4 regions of the Bradyrhizobium sp. LeoB3 genome follow, and region 2 is predicted to be linked to each of the others. Evidence: predicted binding sites of a transcription regulator. Region 2 holds the regulator's gene; each other region holds the start of a gene.
The links. The regulator PhoB, encoded in region 2, activates phosphate uptake and scavenging genes when phosphate is short. The targets are predictions, from matches to a motif close to TGTCATNNANCTGTCAT.
Positions count from the first base shown of each region.

Region 1: phnF (phosphonate metabolism transcriptional regulator PhnF) is a predicted target of PhoB. The motif match lies at 1,727-1,743, and genes of this name have one in related genera.
Region 3: ACZXDY_RS18270 (UDP-2,3-diacylglucosamine diphosphatase) is a predicted target of PhoB. The motif match lies at 1,777-1,793, and genes of this name have one in related genera.
Region 4: ACZXDY_RS21335 (inorganic phosphate transporter) is a predicted target of PhoB. The motif match lies at 2,028-2,044, and genes of this name have one in related genera.

Region 1 covers NZ_JBVBEF010000011.1:10,078-14,147, forward strand. The annotation lists gene ACZXDY_RS10860 (carbon-phosphorus lyase complex subunit) at 1-590, opposite strand, end outside; gene phnH (phosphonate C-P lyase system protein PhnH) at 593-1,198, opposite strand; gene phnG (phosphonate C-P lyase system protein PhnG) at 1,203-1,616, opposite strand; gene phnF (phosphonate metabolism transcriptional regulator PhnF) at 1,778-2,509, shown strand; gene phnE (phosphonate ABC transporter, permease protein PhnE) at 2,683-3,531, opposite strand; gene phnE (phosphonate ABC transporter, permease protein PhnE) at 3,528-4,070, opposite strand, start outside.
Region 2 covers NZ_JBVBEF010000037.1:69,796-73,865, forward strand. The annotation lists gene pstA (phosphate ABC transporter permease PstA) at 1-497, shown strand, start outside; gene pstB (phosphate ABC transporter ATP-binding protein PstB) at 494-1,315, shown strand; gene phoU (phosphate signaling complex protein PhoU) at 1,327-2,043, shown strand; gene phoB (phosphate regulon transcriptional regulator PhoB) at 2,160-2,867, shown strand; gene ACZXDY_RS23160 (GcrA family cell cycle regulator) at 2,988-3,503, opposite strand; gene ACZXDY_RS23165 (acetylornithine transaminase) at 4,001-4,070, shown strand, end outside.
Region 3 covers NZ_JBVBEF010000025.1:33,581-37,650, forward strand. The annotation lists gene ACZXDY_RS18255 (c-type cytochrome) at 1-349, shown strand, start outside; gene ACZXDY_RS18260 (Lrp/AsnC ligand binding domain-containing protein) at 346-591, opposite strand; gene thiD (bifunctional hydroxymethylpyrimidine kinase/phosphomethylpyrimidine kinase) at 730-1,530, shown strand; gene ACZXDY_RS18270 (UDP-2,3-diacylglucosamine diphosphatase) at 1,817-2,629, shown strand; gene ACZXDY_RS18275 (glycosyltransferase family 4 protein) at 2,626-3,696, shown strand; gene ACZXDY_RS18280 (threonine/serine dehydratase) at 3,750-4,070, shown strand, end outside.
Region 4 covers NZ_JBVBEF010000032.1:68,976-73,045, reverse strand. The annotation lists gene ACZXDY_RS21345 (ImuA family protein) at 1-36, opposite strand, end outside; gene ACZXDY_RS21340 (UdgX family uracil-DNA binding protein) at 322-1,677, shown strand; gene ACZXDY_RS21335 (inorganic phosphate transporter) at 2,096-3,724, shown strand; gene ACZXDY_RS21330 (M20 aminoacylase family protein) at 4,007-4,070, opposite strand, start outside.

The sequences.
Region 1 (4,070 bases), on a different contig from region 2:
TTCTGCAGCCGCAGATCGCGGTCGGCGGGGAAGCTGAGCGGCTCGCGCGTGAGATCGCCGATCGGCGCGTCCGCTTCTGCCGGCGGCGACGCTTCGATCAGACCATCGTGAGCGAGGATGTCGGTGACGCGCGGCGTCTCGGCGGACGATGTTTCGCCGGTCGCAGGCGCCTCCGGCACAAAACCCTCGGCAAGCTTCGGGTCGAGCAGGCGATGGGTATAGTCGAAGGTGGGGCCGAGGATCTGGCCGCCGGGAATGTCCTTGAAGGTCGCGGAGATGCGGCGACGGATCTGCATGTTGCCGGTATCGACCGGCTCGGTGGCGCCGAAGCGCGGCAGCGTGGCGCGGAAGGCGCGAACCAGGAAGATCGCCTCGATCAGGTCGCCGCGCGCCTGCTTGATCGCGAGCGCGGCCAGTTCGCGGTCATAGAGCGAACCTTCCGCCATGACGCGATCGACGCCGAGCGCAAGCTGTTCGGAGATCTGCGCAAGCGTAAGCTCCGGCACCTCCCGGTCGCCGCGCCGTTCATGCGCGAGCAGGCGATGGGCGTTCTCGATGGCGCGTTCGCCGCCCTTGACCGCAACGTACATCGTCAGTCCTTCCCATGAGCGAGCCGCGTGGTGCGCGGGATCGCAACAATCTCATCACCCGCGACCAGCACGACGTCGATGCCGCGCGGGAACAGCGTGGCGTTGACGGCGAGTTGATCGAACAGATCGTGCGGCTCGATCGTCGCTGTCAGCACGGTGGAGCCGTCGATGCCCGGGCCGCGCAGTTCGTAGGCCGTGCCTTGCGAGAGGCTGCCAATCTGCAGGATCAGCGTGGTCGAGCGATCGGGATATTCGCCGCTGCCGAGCGCGAAACGATCGAGCGCGGGAAGATTCTCGGGATCGCCGATCAGCGCAAAGCTTGCATTCGCGGGATCGCCGGTGATGGGCGCGCCGGTGTGGAACTTGAGCCATTTGGCGACTTCGGGGGTCGACATCGCGCCATCGAGCCAGACCGGCGTATCGTGATCGAACAGGGTCAGCGCGATCGCGGCCGCGCCGTGCATCACGCCATCAGGCGCGCCGACCGACGCCGCGATTCGCTCGACCTTCCCCGGACGCGCCGTCGCGTTCATTACGGAACGGAATGTCGCCTGCGCCGACAAGACCTTGTCGGAGAAGCCCGGCGGCAGTTCGGCAATCGCCGTCATGTCTTCAGCCCTCACCGCGCACCATCGTATAGAAATCAACCCGCGTCGCCGCCGTCTCCGCGGCCACCCGGTCTCGCTTGGCGATCATGGCCGTGCGCAGCGGCGCGATCACCTCCTGCTCGACCGCATCGGCAAAATCGTCCGATTGCGCCATGGCGTCGCACAACGCGATCAGCCGCGCCTTCTCATGGTCGCGTCCGAGCGTGTAGCCGAAACCGACCTGGCCGGTCGAAAGCAGCACCGCCGCGCGCGAGACGGTCGCCTCGCCGATATTGAAGGGCGCGCCATCGCCGCCGACCCGGCCGCGCACCATGACGAGGCCGTTTTCCGGCTCGCGCAGGGTCTTGTGAGCGGGCAGCGCCATCTCGCTGAGCCGGGCCGAAATGTCGGCAGCGTCCGACTGCGCGAGCACCGCCATTCCCGCCCGGCGCTGCGCCCGCCTGCTGTCTTGCTCGGTCTTCGTCATCTCGCGGAACCTTGCCTGACTGAAGTTGTCTATGATACTAGACAACTTGGTAAGCAAACGCCATGACTGTTTCATGACAGAGGCATGATTTTCGACAGGACTGGGTTTCCGGTATGAGTGTGCAGGACACCGCCTCATCGGGCGTCGCGCTGTGGCGCCTGGTCGCCGACGGCATCGAGCGCGGCATCGCCGAAGGCCGCTTTGCCGCCGGCGAGAAGCTGCCGGGCGAGATGGAGATCGCGGAGACCTACCGCGTGAACCGGCACACGGTGCGGCGCGCCCTGGCGGCGCTCGCCGAGCGCGGACTGGTGCGCGCCGAACGCGGCAGCGGCACTTATGTCGAGGTGCAGAAAATCGCCTATCCGCTGCGCTCGCGCACGCGTTTCTCGGAGATCGTCGGCGCCGGCGGCCGCGAGCCACGCGGGCAATTGATCGATGCCTCGGAAGACGTGGCGAGCCGGGAATTGGCGCGGGAACTCGGACTGAAGGTCGGCGCGCCACTGGTCCGGATCGAGTCGCTGCGGTTCGCCGACCGCGCGCCGATCTGCGTCTCCACCTCCTGGCTTTCGACCGAGCGCTTTCCGGGCGCGGGAGAGGTGTTCGCCAGCGTCCGCTCGATGACGAAACTGCTCGAACATTTCGGCATCCGCGACTATCGCCGCGCCTCGACGCGGATCACCGCCGGCATCGTCGACGCCACCGACGCCGCGCGGCTCGACCTGGCGCTCGGCCGCCCGATCCTCGTGGTCGACTCGACCGACGTCGATCCGGACGACAAGCCGCTGGTGATAAAGCGCTCGCGTTTTGCGGCGGAGCGCGTGGAGTTCTTGGTGGAGAACGGGTAATCCAGTTCTTCCCTCTCCCCGCTCTTCGCGGGGGCGAGACAAGCAAAGCTCACTCTGCGAGGGTTAGGGTGAGGAGCTGCTTCTGCAAATTCGATAGGCGAGAGTGCGCGGAGAGGCCGCTCACCCGGCGCTTCGCGCCGACCTCTCCCCGCAAGAGCGGGGCGAGGTGACTCCTACGCCATCGCGCGCTGGCCGATGATGGCGAAGCGGAGTTTGGTCGAGATCCAGTCGATCACGGCGACCGCGATCAGGATCATCAAGATCAGGAACGACACCTTCTGCCATTCCAGCACGCGGATTTGTTCGGCGAGCTGCAGCCCGATGCCGCCGGCACCGACGATGCCGATGATGGTGGCCGAACGCGTGTTCGATTCGATGAAATAGAGCACCTGACCCGCGATCACGGGCAGGACCTGCGGGATCAGGCCGAAGCGAATCTCGTGCAGCACGCCGCCGCCGGAAGCTCTGATACCCTCGACCTGCTTCTTGTCGGCGCCTTCAATGGCCTCGGAGAACAATTTGCCGAAGGCGCCGAAATCCGACACCGCGATGGCGAGCACGCCGGCGAACGGGCCGAGACCGACGACATTGATCCACACCAAGGCCCAGATCAGCGTGTCGACGCCGCGGATCGTATCCAGGAAACGTCGCACCGGGAAACGGAAGATGGCGGAGGGCACGATGTTGCGCGCGGCGAGCAGGCTGACCGGCAGCGCCATGAACGCGGCCAGCGTCGTGCCGAGCAGCGCGATCGACAGCGTCTCGCCGAGCGCGGAGAGATAGGTCGGCAGCGACGAGCCGGGATCGGGCGGGACCATCATCAGCGTGATCCAGCCGAGCTCACGCAGGCCGCTCACCAGCTTGGTCGGCGAGAAATCGAGATCGAACAGGCCGAAGGCGAAGACCGCTAATGCCGCCAGCAGCATCAAGGGCGTGGCGAGGCGCGCCGAGGCCGGGCGGTCGAAAACGTCAGGGTATTTCGTCCGCAGCGCCTGCGAATCCGGCTTTGGCAACTGGCTCATGCCCGCCCCTCCTTGCCGAACAGTTTTGCGCGCAGCCAGCCGGTGGTGATGTCGATCACGAACACGGTTAGGACGATGGTGACCAGGATGGCGCTGACGTCGGAATAATAGAATTTGCGAATCGCGACCACGAGCTCCTGCCCGATGCCGCCGGCGCCGACAAAGCCCATCACGGACGCTTCGCGCACATTGATCTCGAAGCGCAGCAGCGCATAGCTGGCATAGCCCGCCGAGACCTGCGGCAGCACGGCGAACCGCATGCAGGACAGCCAGCTCGCGCCGGTCGAGCGGATGCCCTCCACCGGCTTCATGTCGGCATTCTCGACGATCTCGGAGAACAATTTGCCGAGCGCGCCCGTGGAATGCACGGCGATCGCGAGCACGCCCGCCATCGGCCCGAGCCCGAACGCGATCACGAACACCAGCGCGAACACGATGGCGGGCACGGTGCGCGCAAATTCGAGCAGGCGGCGGACGACAAAGCGCAGCCAGGGCCCGGGCGAGGTGTTTTGGGCGACGAAGAAGTTCAACGCAAGCGC
Region 2 (4,070 bases):
CGTCGATCATCATCGGCCTGTTCATCTATGGCGCGGTTGTCGTGCCGATGGGCGGCTTCTCCGCGCTGGCCGGCTGCCTGGCGCTGGCGGTGATCGTCATCCCGGTTGTGCTCCGCACCACCGAGGACATGCTGCTGCTCGTCCCCAACCCGCTGCGGGAGGCGGCCTCCGCGCTTGGCCTTCCGCGCTCGCTGGTGATCAAGCGGATCGCCTATCGCGCGGCGCGCTCCGGCCTGATCACGGGCGTGCTGCTGGCGACCGCCCGCGTCGCCGGTGAGACCGCCCCGCTGTTGTTCACCGCGCTGTCCAATCAGTTCTTCAGCCTGAACCTGACCAAGACGATGGCGAACCTGCCGGTGACCATCAACAACTTCGTGCAGAGCCCCTACGCCTATTGGAAGGAGCTCGCCTGGAGCGGGGCCTTGCTTATCACCTTGACCGTGCTCGCGCTCAACATCGGCGCGCGCATCCTCGGCGCCGAAAGGAGCGCAAAATGACCGATCTGTCCGTATCGACGACCAGCCCGAGCGCGGCCATTCCCCAGAAGTCGCTGCCGGAAGCGGCGCCAAAGGTGACTGCACGCAGCCTCAACTTCTATTACGGCGAGCACCATGCGTTGAAGAACATCAACCTGACGCTCGGCACCAACCGCGTCACCGCCTTTATCGGCCCGTCCGGCTGCGGCAAGTCGACCCTGCTCCGGATCTTCAACCGGATGTACGACCTGTATCCCGGCCAGCGCGCCACCGGCCAGTTGATGCTGGACCAGACCAACATCCTCGACCCCAAGCTCGACCTCAACCTGCTGCGGGCGCGGATCGGAATGGTGTTCCAGAAGCCGACGCCGTTCCCGATGACGATCTATGAGAACATCGCCTTCGGCATCCGCCTTTACGAGAAGATCTCGAAATCTGAAATGGACGGCCGCGTCGAGAAAGCGCTGCGCGGCGGCGCGCTGTGGAACGAGGTCAAGGACAAGCTCAACGCCTCCGGCCTGAGCCTCTCCGGCGGCCAGCAGCAGCGCCTCTGCATCGCCCGCACGGTTGCGGTGCGGCCCGAAGTTATCCTGTTCGACGAGCCCTGCTCGGCGCTCGATCCGATCTCGACCGCCAAGGTCGAGGAATTGATCCAGGAATTGTCGGAGGACTACACGATCGCGATCGTCACGCATAACATGCAGCAGGCGGCGCGCGTCTCCGACAAGACCGCGTTCATGTATCTGGGCGAACTGATCGAGTTCGACGACACCAGCAAGATCTTCACCTCGCCGAGCGATCGACGTACCCAAGACTACATCACCGGCCGGTTTGGTTGAGGAGGGACATCATGGCTTCTGAACATACCGCCAAGGCATTCGACAGCGATCTTCAGGAACTGACCCGTCTGGTCGCAGAGATGGGCGGGCTGGTCGAACGGATGATCACCGAATCCGTCGATGCGCTGATCCGCCGCGACGTCGCGCTCGGCAAGCGTGTCGTCGCTTCCGACATCGAAATCGACAGCCTGCAGCGCGTGATCGAGGAGCGCGCCGTGCTGACGATCGCCCGCCGCCAGCCGATGGCTGTCGACCTGCGCGAGATCGTCGGCGCGATGCGGGTGGCGACCGACCTCGAGCGGATCGGCGACCTCGCCAAGAACATGGGCAAGCGCGTCGCCGCGCTGGAGAACGACTTCCAGCCGCTGAAGCTGATCCGCGGCCTGGAGCACATGACCGACCTCGTGCTGTCGCAGGTCAAGTCCGTGCTCGACGCCTATGCCGCGCACGATCTGCCGGCGGCGATGAACGTCTGGAAGAGCGACGAGGAGGTGGACGCGATCTGCACCTCGCTGTTCCGCGAGCTCCTCACCTACATGATGGAAGATCCGCGCAACATCTCGTTCTGCATCCACCTGATGTTCTGCGCCAAGAACATCGAGCGGATCGGCGACCACGCCACCAACATCGCGGAAACGGTCTTCTACATGATCGAGGGTCAGCAGATCACCGACAAGCGGCCGAAGGGGGATATGACGACGTTCGCCACGACCGTTCCGGGCAACTAGAGCAACATCCGGAAAGTCGACGCCGGCTTTCCGCCAAGATCCTGCTCAAACATCAAAGGAAGAGTGGGATGACGATTCAAGCAGAGAGTCATCCCGCTATAGGAGAAGCCAAGCCGATGAGCGCACGCATTCTGGTGGTCGAAGACGAAGAAGCGCTGACGACGCTGTTGCGCTACAATCTCGATGCAGAAGGCTATGATGTCGAAACGGTCGCCCGTGGAGACGATGCGGACACAAGGCTCAAGGAACGTATTCCCGACCTTGTCGTGCTCGACTGGATGCTGCCGGGACTCTCCGGCATCGAGCTGTGCCGCCGTCTGCGGGCGCGGCCGGAGACCAAGCAGCTCCCGATCATCATGCTGACCGCGCGCGGCGAGGAAAGCGAGCGCGTGAGGGGGCTGGCGACCGGTGCCGACGACTACATCGTCAAGCCGTTCTCGGTGCCTGAACTGCTCGCGCGGGTGAAGGGCCTGTTGCGCCGGGCAAGCCCGGAGCGGCTCGCCACCGTGCTCACCTATGGCGACATCGAACTCGACCGCGAGAAGCGCCGCGTCGCGCGCTCGGGCCGCCCGATCGATCTCGGCCCGACCGAATATCGCCTGCTGGAGTTCTTCCTGGAGCATCCCGGCCGCGTGTTCAGCCGCGAGCAGCTGCTCGACAGCGTTTGGGGCCGCGACATCTATATCGACGAGCGCACCGTCGACGTTCACATCGGCCGCCTGCGCAAATTGCTCAATCCCGGCCGCGAGCAGGACCCGATCCGCACCGTCCGCGGCGCGGGCTACGCGCTCGATGATCGCTTCGCGAAGGCCGAGCAGTCGTAAACCGGCGACCTCAATCCGTAGCCCGGGTGCAGCGAAGCGTAGCCCGGGGAAATTTGGACCTGCCGATACAGCGTTCCCGGGTTGCGCTGCGCTCCACCCCGGCTACGATCTGTCGTCGGCTTACTTGCCTTGTGACGGCTTGACCGTCGGACGGCGGCGGTCAGCCGCCGGCTGGTAGGCGATGCGGGAGTGGTGCGCGCAATAGGGCAGGCCGGGAAGCGCCTTGCCGCCGCAGAAGAAGAATTCCGGGCTCGAGGGATCGCCGACCGGCCAGTGGCAGGTGGCCTCGTTCAATTCGAGCAGCGACAGCCGCTGGCTCATCGGCACCACATTGTCGTAGGCGATAGGGTCCGCTTCCACCTCCACCTCGAAGGCGTGGGCGAGCGCGGTGTTGCCGCGGGAGACCGGACGCGCCACGCGCATCATCGGCTGTGCCGGACGCGCCTTGCGCTGCCGCGGCGCGGCTGCAGCAGGACTCTTGGCGCGGCCCGAGAGGCCAAGCCGGTGCACCTTGCCGATCACCGCATTGCGGGTCACGTTGCCCAGTTCCGCAGCGATCTGGCTGGCCGAGAGGCCACCTTCCCAGAGCTTTTTCAACTGCTCGACGCGTTCGTCGGACCAGGTCAATACCGTCATCGCATCTTTCCCTTCGCGTTGCGCCGGCCGATCCTGGGACAGCGCTGCGATGCCTAATCTCAAAAATCCCTGCGGGCAGAATCCCTTAAGGCTCGCCGGGCACGAAAACCGCACCCGAACGTGTACGCCGCACACAAAGGACTCTAAGGGATCAAAACTGCCGCACGAGATGTCGTACCCGACAGGCCAAACGCTACAATATGGCGTGACTCTGGCGCAAGAGTCCGCGCCTATGCGTCCACATGTTCCGACATTTAGGGATTGCAATCGGGCTTTCCACCACACCGGAAAACTGCGGATTACCGGTACTTTGCCGCGCAGCCTGGCGGCTTCGTGGAGATTGACAGCACCTGCCGCGCGCATAGAATGCCTTTACGTGCCGCCCTGCAAAGGCGGCACGTTTTGTTTTCGCTGGATGAGCTTCAGCCGCGTGTCTGCATCGCTGCACGCCGCCGGGGCTTGTCTGAAAGGCTTGTCTGAACCCTTCAGTGATCGCCATGACCGACCGCGCCACGTCGCATCTGCTTCCCGTTTTTGCCAGGGCCGATCTCGGCTTCGAACGCGGCG
Region 3 (4,070 bases), on a different contig from region 2:
CGTGAACAGTTTCGGCCATTGCGCGGAGTGCCACAGCCCGCGCAATTTCCTGGGCGGCATCATCCGCGCGCAGCGTTTTGGCGGCGGACCGAATCCGGAGGGCGAGGGCTGGGTGCCCAACATCACGCAAAAGAAACTCGGAGACTGGAGCGCGAAGGACTTCGCTTATTTCCTGAAGACCGGCGAACTGCCGGAGGGCGACAGCGCCAGCGGATTGATGGCGCGCGTGATCAAGAACACCTCGCAATTGTCCGACGACGACCGCGCGGCAATGGCGGACTATCTCAAATCGCTGCCACCCGTCGAGGGACCCACGCCACCGCCGAAGCCGACCGGGAATAAGAGCTAGGTGGTCCCGAACGCCTTGAAGGTGATGATGGTGTGGGTGTCCTGGATACCCGGGATGACCTGGACCTTCTCGTTGACGAAATGGCCGATGTCGGTGTCCTTGTCGACGTAGAACTTCACCAGGAGATCGTAATCGCCCGCGGTGGAGTAGATCTCGGAGGCGATCTCGGCCTCCGCCAGCGCATTGGCGACGGCATAGGACTGGCAGAGCTTGCACTTGATCTGGATGAAGAAGGGAACCATCGCTGTTATCTCCGGGGCAGGTAGCCGGCCCATAGAGCCAAATTCGCCGTGCAATGGCAAGCCAGCTTGCCGGCCTTGGTTCGCCGCGCTAGGAGGGACCATGGTATTATGCCTATCCCACTGCGCGGCAGCTTTCCGATGACGACGCCGATCGCACTCACCATTGCCGGTTCGGATTCCTCTGGCGGCGCCGGCGTCCAGGCGGATTTGAAGACCTTTGCCGCGCTCGGCGTCTACGGCGCATCCGTCATCACCGCGCTCACCGCGCAGAACACGATGGGCGTGCGCGGCATCCACCAGGTGCCGGCCGAGTTCGTGACGGCGCAGATCGATGCGGTGTTCTCCGATCTTGCGGTCGGCGCGGTCAAGATCGGCATGGTGGCGGAGCTTTCGATCATCGATGCGATCGCGGCCGGGCTCGAGCGCTGGTCGCCGAAGCATGTCGTGTTCGATCCGGTGATGGTTGCAACCTCGGGCGATCGCCTGCTTGCCGCGGAGGCGGTCGATGCGCTGCGCACGAGATTGATCCCGCTTGCGTCGTTGATCACCCCGAACCTGCCGGAGGCCGCAGCACTGCTCGACGAACCGATGGCCTCGGATGAGGCCGCCATCGAGAGCCAGGGCAGGCGGCTGCTTGCCCTCGGCTGTCAGGCGGTCCTGATTAAGGGCGGGCACGGGCAGGGCAGCGAGAGCATCGATTATCTCGTCGATGTAGACAGCGCGATCGTGCTCGCGGCGCCGCGCATCAGCACCGCAAACACCCATGGCACCGGCTGCTCTTTGTCGTCTGCGATCGCAGCCGAGCTTGCCAAGGGCGAAGACGTGACGTCAGCCGTGCGCAATGCCAAGCGCTGGATCAGCGCCGCGATCGAAGCCGCCGATCGTTTCACCGTCGGCCACGGCCACGGGCCGGTGCATCATTTTCACAGATTTTATTGAGTGTCGTCCCGGCCTTGAGCCGGGACCCATAACCACGAATGGTTATTTGAAGCGAAGCTCGGGCGACATCCGACTCTCACCACGGCACCCTGTGGTTATGGGTCCCGGGTCAAGCCCGGGACGACGCCGGGGATGCATTCCGTGGATATCCGGCCCCTCGTGTCGCCAGATTGTCGCATGGCGCTGTTATCCGCATTTCAAAGGGGCGCGTAGCTGATTCTGGTGGGACTGTTGGCTGCGACGAATCGTCATCGCCCTGTCACAGGGATTTGTTAGGTGCACAGGTATGGGAAGCGACTCTTTCAGTGAAGAGAGCCCCGAGCGGCGCTTTCGCACGTTGTTCATCTCCGATGTCCATCTCGGAGCCCGCGGGTCCCAAGCCGACCGATTGCTTGATTTCCTGCGCTCTCACGATGCCGATACGATCTACCTGGTTGGCGACATCGTTGACGGTTGGGCGCTGAAGTCGAGCTGGCACTGGCCCCAAACTCACAACGACTTCGTGCAAAAGATGCTGCGCAAGGCACGCAAGGGCGCCAAGGTCATCTATATCCCCGGCAATCACGACGAGTTCCTGCGCAAGTACTACGGCACGCATTTCGGCGGCATCGACGTGATGGAGAACACTATCCACACCGGCGTCGACGGCAAGCGCTACCTCGTGATCCACGGCGATATCTTCGACCTCGTGGTGCAGAATGCGCGCTGGCTCGCCCATCTCGGCGACAAGGCGTACGACTTCGCGATCCAGATGAATCGCTTCGTCAACTTCTTCCGCCGCATGTTCGGCGTGCCCTACTGGTCGCTGTCGCAATGGGCGAAGCTGAAGGTCAAGAAGGCAGTCAATTACATCGGCGCGTTCGAAACCACGCTTGCGAGCGAAGCACGTCGCCACGGCTGCGACGGCGTGATTTGCGGCCACATCCATTATGCAACGATCCGCGACGAGCACGGCATCCGCTACATGAATTGCGGCGACTGGGTCGAGAGCTGCACGGCGCTGGCCGAGCACGAGGATGGGCGCTTCGAGATCATCACCTGGACGGACCCGGTCCGGCGCATCGCCCCAGTGCCGCGGGTCACGGCGCGCGCTGCATGACAAAAATCCTGGTCGCGACCGACGCATGGCATCCCCAGGTCAACGGGGTGGTTCGGACGCTGACCATGATGGCCGAGGCGGCAAAGGGCCTCGGCGTTGAGATCGCATTTCTCACGCCGCAATCGTTCCGTACCTTCGCGATGCCGAGCTATCGCGACCTCAGGCTGGCCCTGCCGCATCCGGCTGCGATTGCCGCGCTGATCGAGCAGGACAAGCCCGACAGCATCCACATCGCCACCGAAGGTCCGATCGGCCTGTTGGTGCGCCGCTACTGCCGCAAGCGCGGTCTGCCGTTCACCACGAGCTTTCACACCCGCTTTCCGGACTATGTCTCGGCGCGCTCGCCAATCCCGGAAAACTGGGTCTGGCGGCTGTTGCGCTGGTTCCATCGGCCGAGCCAGGCGGTGATGGCGGCAACCCCGGCGCTCGCCGCCGAACTGCGCTCGCGCGGCTTTCGCAACGTGGTGCTGTGGTCGCGCGGCGTCGATACCGAGCTGTTCCATCCGCGCCATGTCGACCTCTGTCTTCCGGCACCGGTTTTCCTGAGCGTCGGCCGGGTGGCGGTCGAGAAGAACCTGGAAGCCTTCCTCGACCTCGATCTGCCGGGCACCAAGGTCGTTGTCGGCGACGGACCGGCGCGGCCGGCACTGGAGCGGAAATACCGCGACGCCGTGTTCCTGGGCGCACGGCACGGCGAGGAATTGGCGCGCATTTATGCCGCTGCCGATGTGTTCGTGTTCCCGAGCAGGACCGACACCTTCGGTTTGGTGCTGCTGGAGGCGCTTGCGAGCGGCCTGCCGGTCGCCGCTTTCCCGGTGGTCGGTCCGCGTGACGTGATCGGTACTGCGCCGGTCGGCGTGCTGAAAGAAGACCTCCGCGAGGCCTGCCTGGAGGCGCTCAGCATCCCCGCGCAAACCTGTGTCGACTTTGCTGCGCGCCACACCTGGCAAGCCTCGGCGCGCGTTTTTATCGACCACGCCCTCAACCTTCGTCCGGTCGAGCCCGACCCTGCGCCCGAGAGTGAGGCGGCCGAATTCGTGGCCGAGGACCCGCATTTCGCGGCCTGACTTCACACAGAAGCGTCTTGCCCGGTCATCGGCGGCCGCGTTACAAATCGCGGATGACCGAAATCATCGCAAATCCACCCATCGGTGCGGCTGATATCGAAGCCGCCGCAAAGGTGGTCGCGCCGTTCGCGGTGCGCACGCCGCTGCTGTCCTTTCCCGTCCTCAACGAGCGCGCCGGGACCACGGTGTTCCTGAAGCCGGAAATGCTGCAGCGGACAGGCTCGTTCAAGTTCCGCGGCGCCTTCAACAAACTGGCGTCGATCCCGCAGGCCCAGCGTGGTGGCGGGGTCGTCGCATTCTCCTCCGGTAACCACGCCCAAGGTGTGGCCGCAGCGGCGAAGATCCTCAGCATGCAGGCGACCATCGTGATGCCG
Region 4 (4,070 bases), on a different contig from region 2:
CAGGGACGCAAGCGTGCTCAGGCGTGCGCTCGTCATGCGCCGCTCCTTAAGGAAGATATCGGGGCCGCTGCTGGCTTCCGGGAGAAACTAGAAGCTGGCCCAATTGTTCATGGTATGTTCTAATATAAAGCCAACTGCGCGGGAGGAGTCAATCGGATTGGTAACGGGATAAATTCATGAATGAAATCAACTGGATTCATGAGAGCCGTCATGGCCGGGCTTGTCCCGGCCACCCACGTTCTTTCCTTGGTGAGGAAGGCGTGGATGCCCGGGTCAAGCCCGGGCATGACGAGAGGAGAGACAGGAGGGAGAGTAAGTGCCATGCACCACATCATCCTGGGCAGCGAGACTGATTTCGACGGCTGGCGAAAGGCAGCACGGACGCTGGTGCTGAACGAGGTGCCGCCTGACGATGTGACGTGGACGGTGCGCAACAACGAAGTCGAACCGTTCGATGCGCCGGACCGCGAAGCGCCGCTCGAGCCGCCGCATGGCACGTTCAGCGTGCCGGCCAAATTCGTCGAGCTGGCGAAAACCGCGATCCTGCATCGCGATGCCGAGCGCTTTGCCCTGCTCTATCGCCTGTTGTGGCGCCTGCGCCGCGACCATGACCTGCTCGACGTCGCCGACGACCCTGATGTCGCGCGCATCCATGCGATGGCGAAGGCCGTGCATCACGAGGCACAGCGGATGCGGACATCGATCCGCTTCCGCGAGATCGGGCGCGAGCACAAATCGCATTTCGTCGCCTGGTTCGAGCCGCAGCATCATGTCGTGGAACTGGCGGCGCCATTCTTCGCGAGCCGCTTCGCCGACATGCCCTGGTCGATCCTCACACCAGATGTCTGCGCGCATTGGGATGGACATGCGGTGTCGATCACCCCTGGTATCGGCGAGGCCGGGATGCCTGCAGGCAATCGGCTGGAGGAAATCTGGCAGCGTCATTACGCTACGATCTTCAACCCGGCCCGGCTGGCAGCGAAGCAATCGAGGAACCTGCCGGAGGCTTCGACGATTAAGCCCACAAGCGAAATCGCCACGCCACCGGAACCCGCCATGATCCGCCACGCCGACCGACTGAGTGCGCTGCGGAAGGAAGCCGCCGATTGCCGCGCCTGCCATCTCTATGAGCATGCGACCCAGACCGTGTTCGGCGAAGGCCCGCAAAGCGCGCAGGTGATGCTGGTCGGCGAGCAGCCGGGCGACAAGGAAGATCTCGCCGGAAAACCGTTCGTCGGTCCCGCCGGCCTGATGCTCGACCGCGCGCTTGACGAAGCCGGTATCGACCGCAAAAAGGTCTACGTCACCAATGCGGTGAAACATTTCAAATTTGTGCCGCGCGGCAAGATCCGCCTGCACCAGAAGCCGAATACGCCGGAGATCAAGGCCTGCCGCCAATGGTATGAGCGGGAACTCGCATCGATCAAACCGGACCTGGTAGTGGCGATGGGCGCGACCGCTGCGCAATGCGTGTTCAACAAGCTCACGCCGATCAACAAGAACCGCGGCCGCCTGATCGATCTTGACGACGACGTCAAGGCGCTGGTGACGGTGCATCCCTCCTATCTGCTGCGGCTGCCCGATGAGGATGCGAAAGCGCGGGAATATCAACGCTTTGTCGAGGATCTGAAGATCGCCGCGGAACTGTTGAGGAAACGCGCGCGGGCTGCGGCATAAGCATGGCCCCATGCATAGCACTGCAAATATCAAGCCGTTGATAAGACTGATATCTATTTACAACCTTACATTGATGGACAATACTCCCCTATTACAGGGGGAGTTTGGGGCGTCTTGTTCACGCCAATGACGTTCCCATGCGGTCGACGCGCTGCCACGGCGCCACAGCCCCGGCGTCAGGCAGCGCGCGACCGCTCCTCTCCATCACACATCCATCACACACTTTCGCTGCGAGCATGGCTCGTCATGTGAATGGTCAACATTCATGTCGCGAGCGCGCGTGACAGACGATCATCGATGCAACACCCAAGCACCGTTGCGACACGCGTTTCATTCAAGCAAACTACGGCTGTCATCTAACCTTCAAGTCAATGGTCAAGACTAAGGGCCTCCTTCCGTATTTCGACGGGGCGTCAGAATGACCGATTTTGCACTCAATACTTCAGTACGCGACGAAAGACCGATTCAGCCGGCTTCAAGGCCAAATCTCGATAAAGGCTTCAATCCGCTGACGATGATCCTCTTCTTCGGCATCCTCGCGGCGGGGTTGCTGTTCGTCGCCTACAGCATCTATTCCGACGTCGATGCCACCGGCACCCGCGTCACCACGTTCTTGCCCTACATCCTGCTGTTCGTTGCGCTCTTGATTGCGCTCGGCTTTGAATTCGTCAACGGCTTCCACGACACCGCCAACGCGGTCGCGACCGTGATCTACACGCATTCGCTGCCGGCCGAAGTCGCGGTGATGTGGTCGGGCTTCTTCAACTTCCTCGGCGTGCTGCTCTCGTCTGGCGCGGTCGCCTTCGGCATCATCTCGCTGTTGCCGGTCGAGCTGATCCTGCAAGTCGGCTCCAGCGCCGGCTTTGCCATGGTGTTCGCGCTGTTGATCGCCGCGATCCTGTGGAATCTCGGCACCTGGTATTTCGGCCTGCCAGCCTCGTCTTCGCACACGCTGATCGGCTCGATCATCGGCGTCGGCATTGCCAACGCGCTGATGCGCGGCCGCGATGGCACTTCCGGCGTCGACTGGAGCAAGGCCACCGAGATCGGCTACGCGCTCTTGCTGTCGCCGCTGGTCGGCTTCATCTGCGCCGCGATCCTCCTGCTCGTGCTCAAGATGCTGGTGCGCAACCCTGCGCTCTATGCCGCGCCCGAAGGCAACAAGGCGCCGCCGCTCTGGATCCGTGGCCTGCTGATTCTGACCTGCACCGGCGTCAGCTTCGCGCACGGCTCCAACGATGGGCAGAAGGGCATGGGCCTGATCATGCTGATCCTGATCGGCACCGTGCCGACGGCCTATGCGCTGAACCGCGCGCTGCCGGACTCCATGGTCGCCCAGTTCCAGAAGAACTCGGAAGCCGCCTCCAAGGTGATCGCCGCGAAGGGCGCCGGTCACAGCATTATCGGCGATCCCCGTCCGGCCGTGACGCAGTACATCTCGCTTCACCACCTCACCGAGGGCACGTTCCCCTCGCTCGCGGTGCTGGTGAAAGATGTCAGCGAACAGGTGGCGAGGTACGGCTCGCTGACCAGGGTGCCCGCCGAAGCCGTCGGCAACACCCGCAACGACATGTACCTGATTTCGGAAGCGATCCGCTTCCTGATGAAGGACAAAGAAAGCGATCTCAGCAAGGAAGACATCGCGACGCTGAACGCCTACAAGGCCTCGCTCGACAGCGCGACCAAATTCATCCCGACCTGGGTGAAGATCGCCGTCGCGATCGCGCTCGGCCTCGGCACCATGATCGGCTGGAAGCGGATCGTGATCACGGTCGGCGAGAAGATCGGCAAGACCCACCTGACCTACGCGCAGGGCGCCTCCGCCGAGCTCGTCGCCGCCGGCACGATCTTCGCGGCCGATACGTTCGGCCTGCCGGTCTCCACCACGCACGTGCTGTCGTCCGGCGTCGCCGGCGCCATGGCCGCCAACGGTTCGGGCCTGCAGGTCGCGACCATCCGCAACATGGTGATGGCCTGGGTGCTGACGCTGCCCGCCGCGATCATGCTGTCGGCTTCGCTCTACGTGCTGTTCGCGAACGTGTTCTGAGCAGCGACGTCAAGAGTGAGAATGGCTCGCACATGCGGGCCTTTCTGTTTTGCGTGAAGACAGCGACATACACTCCGTCATTGCGAGGAGCAAAGCGACGAAGCAATCCATCTCTCCACAAGCGGACGCATGGATTGCTTCGCTGCGCTCGCAATGACGGAAGGAGACAGTTGCGTAGGGTGGGCAAAGCGAAGCGTGCCCACCATCCACGGGTGGTGCAAGAAAGGTGGGCACGCTTCGCTTTGCCCACCCTACGGCCTGGCCTTCGCCAGACGACGGAAATCACGCCACGAGCGTGTTCTCCACCAGCTTGATCCAGTAGGACGTGCCGTAGACGATCGCCTCG